Regions from separate parts of the Nonomuraea coxensis DSM 45129 genome, predicted to be linked through region 2. Evidence: riboswitches for the same ligand, from Rfam matches in the RefSeq annotation. Region 2 holds a riboswitch; each other region holds the start of a gene.
The links. A riboswitch is a leader RNA that binds a small molecule or an ion and turns the genes downstream of it on or off. The one in region 2 is predicted to bind cyclic di-AMP.

Region 1 (4,232 bases), 4.4 Mb from region 2:
GGGCATGGGCTGCCCGACGAGGACGACCTTGATGCCCATCACCATCTTGCCGACGGTCTGGCCGCTCATCTTCAACAGGAAGAAGTCGTAGGCCACCCAGAGGGCCGCCGCGATGATCGACGACAGGATGCCGACGAGGAACGACGAGGCGAAGCCGGTGGTGGTGCCGCTCTGCGAGCTGTAGGTCGCCACGAAGAAGATGCCGAGGATCAGGCCCACGACGAGGTTGATGACGAACAGGATGACGCCGTCGATCAGCCTGGCCACCAGGCGCTGCCACCACTCGGCGAGCGGGGCGGGCGCACCGGGCGGCTGGACGCCGACCGGCTGGCCGTAGCCCGGCTGACCATAGCCCTGCTGGCCGTAACCCTGCTGGCCATAGCCTTGCTGGCCGTAACCCTGCTGGCCGTACTGCTGGTCGCCGTACTGCTGACCGTATTGGGGCTGCTGGCCGTAGCCCGGCTGGGACTGGGCCTGCTGGCCGTAGCCCTGCTGGCCGTAGTCGGGCTGGGACTGCGGCTGCTGGCCGTACTGGGGCTGCTGGCCGTAGCCCTGCTGGCCGTAGTCCGGCTGGGACTGCGGCTGCTGACCGTAGCCCTGACCGTAGTCGGGCTGGGACTGCGGCTGCTGACCGTACTGCGGCTGCTGGCCGTAGCCGGGCTGGGTGCCGTACTGGCCCGAGGAGGGCTGCTGGCCGTAGCCGGGCTGGGACTGTGGCTGCTGGCCGTATTGAGGCTGCTGACCGTAGCCGGGCTGGGACTGGGCCTGCTGGCCGTAGCCCTGGCCGTAGTCCGGCTGGGACTGCGGCTGCTGACCGTATTGAGGCTGCTGGCCGTAGCCCTGCTGCTGGCCGTACTGCGGCTGCTGGCCGTAGCCCTGCTGCTGCTGGCCGTACTGGGGCTGCTGGCCGTAGCCCTGCTGGCCGTAGTCGGGCTGGGACTGCTGCTGCTGACCGTACTGGGGCTGCTGCTGGCCGTAGCCCTGCTGCTGCTGGTTGTAGGGGGGCTGGCCGAAGGCGTCGTCCGCGCGGTAGCCGACCACGGTGGCGTCGGGGTCGGGCTCGCCGGGGTGGCGGCCCTGGTGCTGCTGGCCGTAGGGGGGATTGCCGGGCGCGGAGTTCTCGCCGGATTCGTCCTGTGGATACGGCGGCTGTCCGGTGCTCACCGTGTCACCTCGCTTCGCGTGCGCATGTGGCACGTGTCAGGGCACATGCCTGTGCTGCCCAACGTATCGACATAGGTATCAACAATCACCTTTCCAATTGGTCAAGGTCCGCGTCACCCGATGTCAGATGGAGCAGCATGCGGGTGTTGCCCAGGGTGTTCGGCTTGACGTGCTCCAGGTCGAGAAACTCGGCCACACCCTCGTCGTACGAGGCCAGGAGTTCGGCGTAGACCTCGGGTGAGACCGGTGTCCCCTGGATGGGCCGGAACCCGTGCCTGGCGAAGAATTCGATCTCAAAAGTGAGACAGAATACCCGCCGCAGACCCAGATCCTTGGCCTGCTGGATGAGCGCCTCCACGATCCGGTGGCCGATTCCCATGCCCCGGCACTCCGGATCGACGGCGACCGTGCGGACCTCGGCGAGATCCTCCCACAGGACGTGCAGGGCGCCGCATCCGGCGACCCGGCCGCCGAGGTCGGCCACCCAGAACTCCTGTACGTCCTCGTACAGCGTCACCGTGGTCTTCTCCAGGAGCCGGGGACCCGCGCCCGCGTAGGTGTCGACCAGGCGCCTGATCCCGCGGACGTCGGGCGTGCGGGCACGCCGGACCACCACCGCGGTCTCGGGCACTGTCAACTCGGCCACCTGCTCCATGGCTCTCCAGAGTACAGATGTCATTACGGCTCGGACCTAACTCCCTCAAGCGGCCCCGCTGCGGGGCCCGCCGCGGTCGTCTCCAGGCCCAGGTCCGGCGTCCGCCGACGCCAGGCAGAACCAAGGGCAAAGAGGACATAAAGTCTCTTCTGTACGCTTGATCACGAGATCACCTTGTGACCCTTCAGTTGTGAAACCTCAACAGATCAAGCAGTTCTGGTTGAGCAGGAACCGGGAGTGCATTAGTGTCCAGCGACGACGTTCCCCGCGTGTCGCGCGGGAGCCACGCCCAATTCCCGCAAGGGAAGCCGGGGACCCGCCGATGGCGCCCGCCGCACGCCATCACTGGGGTGAATCCGAATCGTTCGGTAGGGCTCCTCCGGCCCGAACCCGTCAGCTAACCCGGTAGGCGTCGAGGAAGGGAGCTGGTTGGTGAAGCGCACGCGCACGCGTGGGGACGAGAGGACGGCGGGCGGGGACGCCCGCCATCGAGAACGGTTCCGGCGGCCGTTCCGCCTCGGAGCGGCGGCCCTGCTGGCCGGCGCGTTACTGGTGGCCCCCATCGCCCCGGCGTCCGCTGAGCCCAAGCCGTCGCTCAAGGAGCTGTCGGACAAGGTCGAGAAGCTGCACGTCGAGATCGAGACGCTCACGGAGCAGTACAACGGCCAGCGGGAGAAGTACAAAACCGCCAAGAAGGCTTCGGACGCCGCGCAGAGGACCCTGGCCGACAGCCAGGCCGATCTCGCCGCCAAGCGCGCCAAGGCCGTCATGCTCGCCCAGAACGCCTACATCACCGGCGGGCTCAACCGTTCCCTCGCTTTCATGCAGTCCGACGACCCGGAGGAGTTCCTCGACCGGGCGGCGACCACGCACGCGCTGGAGACGCAGCAGAGCGAGGAGGTCAACCAGCTCCTCAAGGCCATGGACGCGGCCACCCGCGCCGAGGCCGGCGCCAAGGCCCGCATGGAGGAGCTGCGCGAGATCGTCGCCGACCTCGACGCCAAGCGCGACAAGATCACCTCACTGATCACGAGGACCGAGAGCAGCCTCTTCCGCCGCGCCCTCGGCGAGGCCGGGCGGCCCGGCACCCGCGCTGTACGGGTCAACCTGCCGATCCCCGGCACCGGCAAGGCCGCGGCGGCCGCCAGGTGGGCGCTCACGCAGCAGCTCAAGCCGTACGTGTGGGGCGCGGAAGGCCCCAACTCCTACGACTGCTCCGGCCTGGTCATGGCCGCCTTCCAGCGCGTCGGCATCTCCCTGCCGCACTACACCGGCGACCAGTGGACCGCGGGCCGGCACATCTCACGCGAGGAGATGCGCCCCGGCGACCTGGTCTTCTTCTACAGCGACCTGCATCACGTCGGCATCTACATCGGCGGCGGCATGATGGTGCACGCCCCGCGCACCGGCGACGTCGTACGGGTGGCCGCGCTCGGCAACCGGCCCTTCGCGGGCGCGGTGCGCATCGCCGACTGAGCCGGCTGAGCTGACTGAGCCGACTGAGCCGGCTGAGCCGACCGGCCACCCCGCCGGGCACAGGCGTGTCGTCAGATCAGATGAGCTGGCGGCGCGCCGCCCAGGCGACGGCCTCGATGGCCGTCGCGACGCCGATGCGATCACAGATGCCGCGCAGTCTCCGGCGTACGGTGCGCCCGCTGATGTCCAGACGTCTCCCCACCCGGTCCACCGTGACGCCCTTGGCCAGCTCGCCGAGTAAAGCCAGATCCGCGTGGCTCAGCTCAACGCCTTCAGTGAGCACTTCCATCGGGAGCCCTCCCCCCCAACAGCAGAATGTGGACCTCACAACGCGCCAAAGCCGCTCGTCTCGCAGAAGGTAAACGCATCTCCGAAAGGTCGTCAAGCGTGATAAACCCCGCCCTTGACGAGCGCTATTGACATGATCGCCCATATGTGACGTACTCGCCATATGCCGACCGGATGCTGGACGCGCGATGACCGATGTCGTTGATCAGCCCGGGGGCGGCCCTCCCTCCCCCTCGGGTCCGGCGGACGTTCTGGGTTTTGATCCCGCGGATCCCGGTTTTCTGGATGATCCCTATGCGCGTTACCACGCACTGCGCGAGCGCGGGCCGATCTTCCGTACGCCCGCCGGGCTGTTCGTCCTGACCGGTCACGAACTGTGCGGCGCCATGCTCCGCGACCCCCGCTTCGGGCACGGCCCGAATCCTGTCAATCGCGTCAATCCAGGTCAGCCCGTCGAGTCATTTCTGCGTATGGATCCGCCCGATCACACCCGGTTACGCGGTCTGGTCAGCAGGGCGTTCACGCCCCGCATGGTCGAGCGGCTGCGCCCGCGCGTCGAGGCCGTCACCGCCGGGCTGATCGCCGCGCTGCCGGAGGAGGGCGACCTGGTTTCCGGCTTCGCGTACCCGCTGCCGGTCAGGGTGATCTG
Region 2 (4,232 bases):
TGCTCGCCGGCTCACTCCTGGCCGGCCTCGCGCCCGAGGTGTGGGTCGAACTGACCGGCCGCGCCGTCCAGGGCGTCGGCGCCGCGCTGATCGCCCCGTCCGCGCTCACCCTGCTGATGATGCTGTTCGGCCACGCCCCCAAGGAGCTGACCAAGGCCCTCGCCCTGTACGGTGCCGCCGCCCCCGCCGGCGGCACCGCCGGCGTCTTCCTCGGCGGCCTCATCACCGAATACCTGAGCTGGCCGTGGGTGTTCTACATCAACATCCCCATCGCCGTCGTCGCGCTCCTGGCCACCGGCCCGCTGATGCCCGCCGCCCCCGCCCGGCGCGGCTCCATCGACGTGCTCGGCACGCTGACCGTCACCCTCGGCCTCGGCACCGCCGTCTACGGCGTCGTCCGCGCCCCCGAGATCGGCTGGGGCTCGGCCGGCACCTGGATCACGCTCGCCGCCGCCGTGGTGCTGCTCGCCGCGTTCGTCGCCATCCAGGCCCGCCGCCGCGAACCGCTGATGCGCCTGTCCATCTTCCGCACCCCCGGCCTGTCGGCCGCCAACCTCACCCAGTTCCTGCTCGGCGGCGCGTGGATCCCGATGTGGTTCTTCCTCAACCTCTACCTGCAGCAGGTCCTCGGCTACGGCGCCTTCCCCAGCGGCGCCGCGCTGCTCCCGATGACCGTGCTCATCATGATCGGCATGATCGTCCTGGCGCCCCGCGCCATCGGGCGCTTCGGCCCCAAGGCCACCACCGTCAGCGGCCTGCTCCTGCTCGCCGCCGGCATGGCCTGGCTGTCGCTGATCAGCCCGGACGGCGGCTTCGCCACCGACGTCCTGCCCGCCGGCCTCGTCGCCGCCCTCGGCATGTCGCTGGCCTTCATCCCCTCCCTCGGCACCGCCATCTCCTCGGCCCGCCCCGAGGAAGGCGGCCTGGCCTCCGGCATCGTCAACACCAGCTACCAGGTCGGCTCCGCGCTCGGCCTGGCCGCCATGACCGCCGTCGCCGCCGCCAACGGCGCCGGCCGGCTCGGCGACCTGCCGGCCCTCACCGACGGCTTCTCCGCCGCCTTCGTGGGAGCCGCCGCCATCGCCCTGGCCGGCGCTCTGATCGCCGCCGCGACCCTGCGCACCCGCGCCGCCGCGCCGGCCGGCGACGAGGCCACCGTCTCCCGTACGTGAGCCGGCGCCCGTCACCGATCACGGACGCGCCCCCGCTCCCGGATCCCATCCGAGGTGGGGGCGCGTTCCCAGCTCCGTCAGGCGCGGTAGTCGGGGTAGCCGTAGCCCACGACCTGCGACTTGGGCCGGATCCGCTGCTCGACCTTGCCGTTGCCGGTGTTGCCCTCGATCGCGGTGATCGTGCCGTCGCCGTTGTCCTGCTTCACCAGGCCCACGTGGTCGATGCCCGAGGTGCTCCCGCCGTTCCAGTCGTAGAAGACGACGGCGCCGGGCTTGGCCAGCGTGCCCCAGCGCTTGTTGTCCTGGAACCACTTGGCGTAGGTGACGGTGTAGGCGTCCCAGCCGACGGTGGGCCGGGCGCCGGCCTTCTCGCCGACCCAGGAGACGAACATGGCGCACCACGGGGCGTTCGCGTACGCCTGCACGCTGCCGCCGTCACGAGCGATGGTCTCCTTGGCCCGCTGCGAAGACATGTACCAGCTGTGGAACGGCGTACCGCCACCGGCCGCGTTCTCCGTCACGCCGAGCTGCGACTCGGCGATCCGCAGCACCGTCTGCGCGCTCGCCTGGGTCGCGGGCTTCCGGGCCTGCTCCTGGGAGTCACGGTCGGCGGCGAAGGCCGGGCCGGCGGCGAGAACGGCACCGGCGGCCACGCTCATCCCGACGGCGAGCCTGGAGAGGTTCGCGGGCATGAGGGTACGAACGAAGGTGTGCTTGGGCATTACGGGGATTGCTCCTTGCTTCCCTGCCGCCTACCGGGTTAGCTGACGGGTTCGGGCGTGGAAGTGCCCTACGGCGCGCCCGCGTGGAGCACGCCGATTCACCCCGGAAACACATGGGTCCCCGGCTCCGCGAGATCGCGGACTCGGCGGCCGCGTCCCACCTCGACACATGCGGTTCATGCTGGTGAGACACGGTCTCGGCAATGTGGAGACGTCACGCGACATGCTTGCGCCTGCCTGGCGTACGCCTTAAGTCCTCGAAGGTAAGCGAACCTCACAGAGAGATGCAAGCGCGGGTCTGCCCTCCGCAACGCGATCCCCTGCACAGGCGGGGATCGGCGAGCGATTTCTTTACCCACGCGCCCGCCGCTCGGCTCTCAGAGGAGCCGGCCGGAGCGGCGCAGCCGGCGTTCGCGCAGGGCGAGAGCGGGCGGCACGCAGAGCTGCACGCCGATGTAGACGGCCACGGCGAGCGCTTCCCAGAAGCCGGCCGAGGTGACCGAGCCGCTCGCGAGCCGCTCCAGCCCCCATCGCCCCAGGGAGACGACCAGCGGCAGCACGACGGTGGCGAACATCCAGCCCATGACGGCGATCCCGGCCACGTACGGGATCACGAACCAGCGGGCCACGCTCCGGTCGCGCTCCGACATCTGCGCCAGCTCGTCCGCCTCGGGCGGGCTGAGCCGGAACAGCCGGGACTTGGCCGTCAGCCACGTCGCCCGGTAGAGGTTGTGGCAGCGCAGCGCGTTGGCCAGCAGCGCGTACGCGTCGCTGCGCAGCGGCAGCGCGGCCCACTGCCAGACCAGGTTGACGACCAGGAGGAGCGAGACGGCGGCGAGGAAGTCGCCGGCGACGCCGCCCACGCCGAGCAGCCGCGCGCCCAGCGACGCCGCCAGCAGCACGACGTCGACGGCCATCCCGGCGAGGTACACGCCGTGGCGGCGATGGCGCGGCACCGTCACGATCTGGGTGAGGTCGGTCTCGTAGACCACGTACAGGCCGCGATGGCTCACCCGGAAGACGGCCGGCACGCCGATCGCGCGGCCGGCCAGCCAGTGCCAGGCCTCGTGCACGGCGCCGCACGCCATGGCGAGCAGCAGCCAGGTGAACGCCGAGAGCCCGGGGCTGGGCAGGAACCAGGCGTCCTGCCAGGACGGGCGCAGCTCGGGCCGAAACAGCAGGAGCCCGGCGGAGAGCACCGCGGCGGCCCCGTAGCAGGACCAGGCGACGGGCCCGAACAGCCGGGCCGCGGCCCCCGGGCTCACTCCCTCGATCCACTTGACCCGGCCGCGCGGGTCGGGCTGCTCCCCCGGCGGGTCGAGGAGCCCGGCGGCGGTGAGCCCGTCGAGGAAGTCCGCTCCGTCCACCGGCTCCCCGGCGACGTCACCGGCCCGCGCCGTGGCCTGGTCGAGCGAGCCGGTCTCCTGGAGCGTGGTGACGAAGACGGCGCCCGGCTCCGGCACCGCGACGAAGACGCCCAGCTCGGGCCGGCCGAGGATCCACGCCTCGCCGTCGTGGGCGACGGTCAGGCGGGCCGCTCGGGCACGCAGTTCCTCATCCGTAGAGGTGGCCATTGTCTGTCTCCAACCGAGGACGGCACCGACGTGGGAGGGCCGCGCTCCGGCGTCGCCGGAGCGCGGCCCCTCGCCCGGATCAGGAGTCCGGGTGGACCAGCTGGGTCAGCCGGGTGTTCTCGATGCGCTTGATCTCGAGCTTCACAAGGATCACCTCCCTCCGCAGACGGCACAGTCGGGGTCGCGTGGCCACTCGGTCTGGCTCGTCGCGCAACCGCGCGCGAAGTCGACGGTGAGCGGCCGGCCGGCGTACGCCGGCGGCTCGAAACCGGTCAGGTAGCGGAGCACCTCGAACGCGCCGAACGCGCCGAGCAGCCCGGCCACGGGACCGATGCCGCGGTTGGGCCGCGGCAGGCGGGCGAACAGCCGGTTCGCCGCGATCGCACCCGCGATCTCCGGGTCGTCGGGGTCGGGGAAGTCGGCCGGGTTCGCCGGGTCGGCGGGGACGCAGGCGCGGCAGGCGCTGACCCCCGGGTGCACCGACCACACCGTCCCCGTGGTGACGGCCATGCCGCCGCGGACGAAGGGGACGCCGGCGCGTACGCACGCCTCGTTCACCCAGAGGTCGATCCGGTTCGGCCGGTCGACACCCGAGGCGACGACGTCCGGGCCGATGCGGCGGACCAGCTGCGCGAGCTGCTCGGGCCCCTCGAGGTCGGCGTCGATCGCCTCGACCTGGATGCCCGGGTCGAACGCCCTGATCCACTCCGCGGCCCGCTCGGCCTTGCGCGCGCCGATGTCGGCCCAGCGGTACAGGTACTGGC
Region 3 (4,232 bases), 3.1 Mb from region 2:
CCGACCAGTTCCTCGCGCACCCGCATCGTCACGGGGCCGGGGGTGCCGTCGGCGACCGTCCAGGCCCGGTCGGCGCCCTTGACCGAGCCGACCGGGGTCACCACGGCCGCCGTCCCGCAGGCGAAGACCTCGGTCAGCTCGCCCGACTCGCACGCCGACTGCCACTCGTCGACCGAGATGAGCCGCTCCTCGGTCTCCAGGCCGAGACCGCCGGCCAGCTCCAGGATCGACTCACGGGTGATGCCGGGCAGCAGGGTGCCGGTCAGGGCGGGGGTGACGAGCTTGTTGCCGAAGACGAAGAACAGGTTCATGCCGCCCATCTCCTCGACGTACTCGTGGGACTGGGCGTCCAGCCACACGACCTGGTCGCAGCCGTTCTCGACGGCCTGGCGCTGGGCGACGAAGGCGGCGGCGTAGTTGCCGCCGCACTTGGCGAAGCCGGTGCCGCCGGGCGCGGCCCTGGTGTACTCGGTGGACAGCCACACCGACACGGGCTTGACGCCGCCGCTGAAGTACGACGCCGCCGGCGAGGCGATGACCATGTACGAGTAGGTCCTGGACGGGTAGTTGACGCCGAGCCCCGCCTGCGTGGCGATCATGAAGGGCCGCAGGTAGAGGCTGTGCCCCTCGGTGGTCGGCACCCACTCCTCGTCGGTGCGGACGAGGAGTTCGAGCGACTCGACGAACGTCTCCTCGGGCAGCTCGGGCATGGCCATGCGGGCGGCCGAGCGGTTGAAGCGGGCGGCGTTGGCGTAGGGGCGGAACATCACGATGGACCCGTTGATCTGCCGATAAGCCTTCAGGCCCTCGAACAGCTCCTGCGCGTAGTGGAAGACCGCGGTGGCCGGGTCGAGCGAGAGCGGTCCGTACGGCGCCAGCCGGGCGTCGTGCCAGCCCTGGCCCTCGGTGTAGTCGATGGTGATCATGTGATCGGTGAAGGACTGCCCGAATCCGGGGTTCGCCAGTACCTGCTCCCGCTCGGCCGCGGTGCGCGCGTGGTCGGATAGCTGCACGTCGAAGCTGAGCTTCTGAGCGATGGTCATGACGACGGTCCTTCTCTCTGCGATTTCGCGAAATCTACCGAATCCTGCGGGCCCGCGGACCCGCTATGGCGCGGCAGTTCTGCCCGAAGGCAGCTAGTACTTCCTATTGTCTCGCCGTATGGGATGACAAGCTGCCGTTGGGGGGATTCAGCCGCTTTGGACAGCAAAAAGCGCCTGGCGATCCGATGCGGACCGCCAGGCGCGTGGTGAGGCTGGGCGGCCCTAGCCGGATACTCGCGCGGTGATGTCGTCGCCGATCTGCGACGTGGTGCGGCCGGTCCAGCCGGCCAGCCGCTCGACGATGTCGTCGGCGACCGCCTGCTCGACCTTGGCGGCCTCGGCCCGCAGGCCCAGGTGGTCGAGGAGCATGGCGACCGACAGGATGGTGGCGGTCGGGTCGGCCTTGCCCTGGCCCGCGATGTCGGGCGCGCTGCCGTGCACCGGCTCGAACATGCTGGGCGCCGTGCCCTCGGGGTTGATGTTGCCGCTCGCGGCCAGGCCGATGCCGCCCGCGATGGCCGCGCCGAGGTCGGTGATGATGTCGCCGAACAGGTTGTCGGTGACGACGACGTCGAAGCGCCCCGGCTGGGTCACGAAGAACATCGACGCCGCGTCGATGTGGCAGTAGTCGGTGGTGACCTCGGGGTATTCCTCGGCGACCCGGTTGACCGTGCGCTGCCACAGGTCGCCGGCGAAGGTGAGGACGTTGGTCTTGTGGACCAGCGTCAGCTTCTTGCGCGGGCGGCTCTGGGCCTTGTCGAAGGCGTAGCGGACGACGCGCTCGACACCGTAGGCGGTGTTGAGCGACTCCTGGGTGGCGATCTCGTGCGGCGTGCCGCGCCGCATGGCGCCGCCGGTGCCCGCGTAGAGGCCCTCGGTGCCCTCGCGGACCACGATCATGTCGATGTCCTCGGCGGCGGTGTCGGCCAGCGGGGTCTCGACGCCGGGGAAGAGCTTGACCGGGCGCAGGTTGACGTAGTGGTCGAACTCGAAGCGCAGCCGCAGCAGCAGGTCGCGCTCCAGGATGCCCGGGGGCACGCTGGGGTCGCCCACCGCGCCGAGCAGGATCGCGTCGTAGCCGCGCAGCTCCTGCAGCACCGGGTCGGGCAGCGTCTCGCCGGTGCGGTGGTATCGCGCCGCGCCCAGGTCGTAGTGCGTGGGCTCGATCTTCGTGCCGACGGCTTCGAGGACCTTGAGCCCTTCGGCGACGACCTCGGTGCCGATGCCATCGCCGGGGATGACGGCCAAGCGGATGTTACGCGACTCCATGCCGGTACCTTACCGGCTCGTCTCGCCTGACGAACACTCGGTCTCATTTTCCGGACCGTTCCGAGGAACGTCCGATTTGAGAAGTTTGCGATCTTTTGACCGATTCGTTAGCGTCCGTGCCCTGCCTAATTCACGCGGCGGTTCGCGTGGAGCCGGGGACCCACTCTCCCCAGGGGCGAATCGGCATCCGCCGTAGGGCTGCTTCCAGGCCCGAGCCCGTCAGCTAACCCGGCCGGCCGTTTGGAAGGACAGTCCCCTGTCTCGCATCGCCATTCTCGTGGCGGCGGGCGCGGCCGGCGTCGCCGTGCTCGCCTCCCCCGCCCAGGCATCCACCCCAGCCCCCCAGCCCACCCCCACCCAATCCGATCCCGCCCAGCCCACCCCCACCCAGCCCGATCCCGCCCAGCCCGATCCCGCTCAGCCCACCCCGACCCAGCCCGATCCCATCCAGCCCGATCCCGCCGGGGGATCCAGCACCGCCGGAGGATCTGACCCCTCCGGCGCGTCCACCCCCGACCGCGCGCCCAAGAACGACACCCTCGACGAGCGCGCACTCACCACCACGCTCACCGGCCCGGAGCTCAAGAAGATCCGGGACAGGCAGAGCAGGCCCGCCTGGAAGATCGCGCTGCGCTTCGCCATGAAGAAGCGGGGCATCCCGTACCTCTGGGGCGGGACCGGCAGGGGCGGGTACGACTGCTCGGGGCTCATGCTCCGGGCGTACCAGAAGGCGGGGATCCAGTTGCCCCGCGTCACCACGGACCAGTACGCGGCGTACGACAAGAAGGTCTCCTGGAACAACCTCAAGCCCGGCGACCTGGTCTTCTTCAGCAACCTCGGCCACGTCGGGATGATCTCCCGGCCCGGCTACATGGTGCACGCGCCCCGCACGGGGGACGTCGTCAAGGAGGAGAAGCTGTCGAGCTGGCGCAGGAGCGCCTTCGTCGGCGGCGTCCGGCCCGACCGCAAGGGCGTGCGGGAGTGGGCGGAGCGGCGCGAGACGCCGCCGCCGTCCATGCCCGTCGCGTCAGTGCTCTGACGCGGCCTCATGAGCGAGCCGGGGCCCTACCGGCCGGACTCCTGCGGGGCGCCGCCGTTGTCGCGGCGGTCCAGCGCGGTCTGCAGGGCCTCGGCGGCCTCGTCCTTGGGGTCGTCGGCACGGTTCCAGGCGTACATCTCGTACATGGTGGTCATCTCGTTTCGCGAAAGGCGTTGGTGACGGGAGGGTCGGACCCCGGTCGCGAATCCGAACGGGGCCTGATGCCGCGGTCCGGATCACGGACCGGACGGAAGGGACTTACCGGCCGACGCACGCCGCTCACCGCGGCGAGTCGCCGACCTGCCCTAACAGGCCTCGCCGCGGCAGGTAATGAGTACGGACACCTGGCGCATGTGCTTCCACGGTAACCGAGGAATCTCGTTGGATGTCCTAGCATCTCGCATGCTGAGACGACAGAAGGCCGCCGCCCGAACCGGGGCGGCGGCCTTCCGCACGTGAGGGAGGGTCAGTCCTCCAGGTCCACGGAACGGCCGCTCTCGGCGCCGATCTCGGCCACGATCTGGTCGACGATGTCGGCCGGGATCGCCGAGTCGACGGTCAGCGCGATGAGCGCCTTGCCGCCCTTGACGTCGCGGGCCACCTGCATGGAGGCGATGTTGACGCCGTGCTCGCCGAGCAGCCGGCCGACCACGCCGACGATGCCGGGACGGTCGGCGTAGGTGAAGAACGCGAGGTGCGCCGTCGGCTCGATCTCCATCTCGTAGCCGTTGACCTCGACGATCTTGGTGATCTGGCGGGGGCCGGACAGCGTGCCCGACACCGACACCTGGCGGCCGTCGGCCAGCACGCCGCGGACGGTGACCACGTTGCGCCAGTCGGGGCTGTCGGAGCTGGTGATCAGCTCGACGGCCACGCCGCGG

Region 1: linked by a shared signal. The riboswitch ahead of Nocox_RS43865 (C40 family peptidase) and the one ahead of Nocox_RS20440 (CHAP domain-containing protein) in region 2 are both predicted to bind cyclic di-AMP.
Region 3: linked by a shared signal. The riboswitch ahead of Nocox_RS43815 (C40 family peptidase) and the one ahead of Nocox_RS20440 (CHAP domain-containing protein) in region 2 are both predicted to bind cyclic di-AMP.

Annotation. Positions count from the first base shown of each region.
Region 1 covers NZ_CP068985.1:8,757,621-8,761,852, forward strand. The annotation lists gene Nocox_RS41050 (RDD family protein) at 1-1,164, opposite strand, end outside; gene Nocox_RS41055 (amino-acid N-acetyltransferase) at 1,250-1,819, opposite strand; cyclic di-AMP (ydaO/yuaA leader) riboswitch at 2,096-2,246, shown strand; gene Nocox_RS43865 (C40 family peptidase) at 2,252-3,295, shown strand; gene Nocox_RS41065 (LuxR C-terminal-related transcriptional regulator) at 3,372-3,584, opposite strand; gene Nocox_RS41070 (cytochrome P450) at 4,054-4,232, shown strand, end outside.
Region 2 covers NZ_CP068985.1:4,392,017-4,396,248, reverse strand. The annotation lists gene Nocox_RS20445 (MFS transporter) at 1-1,172, shown strand, start outside; gene Nocox_RS20440 (CHAP domain-containing protein) at 1,250-1,894, opposite strand; cyclic di-AMP (ydaO/yuaA leader) riboswitch at 1,907-2,053, opposite strand; gene Nocox_RS20435 (hypothetical protein) at 2,272-3,468, opposite strand; gene Nocox_RS20430 (HesA/MoeB/ThiF family protein) at 3,619-4,232, opposite strand, start outside.
Region 3 covers NZ_CP068985.1:7,510,391-7,514,622, forward strand. The annotation lists gene Nocox_RS35190 (branched-chain amino acid aminotransferase) at 1-1,043, opposite strand, end outside; gene Nocox_RS35195 (3-isopropylmalate dehydrogenase) at 1,266-2,312, opposite strand; cyclic di-AMP (ydaO/yuaA leader) riboswitch at 2,425-2,565, shown strand; gene Nocox_RS43815 (C40 family peptidase) at 2,590-3,351, shown strand; gene Nocox_RS43820 (hypothetical protein) at 3,378-3,506, opposite strand; gene serA (phosphoglycerate dehydrogenase) at 3,818-4,232, opposite strand, start outside.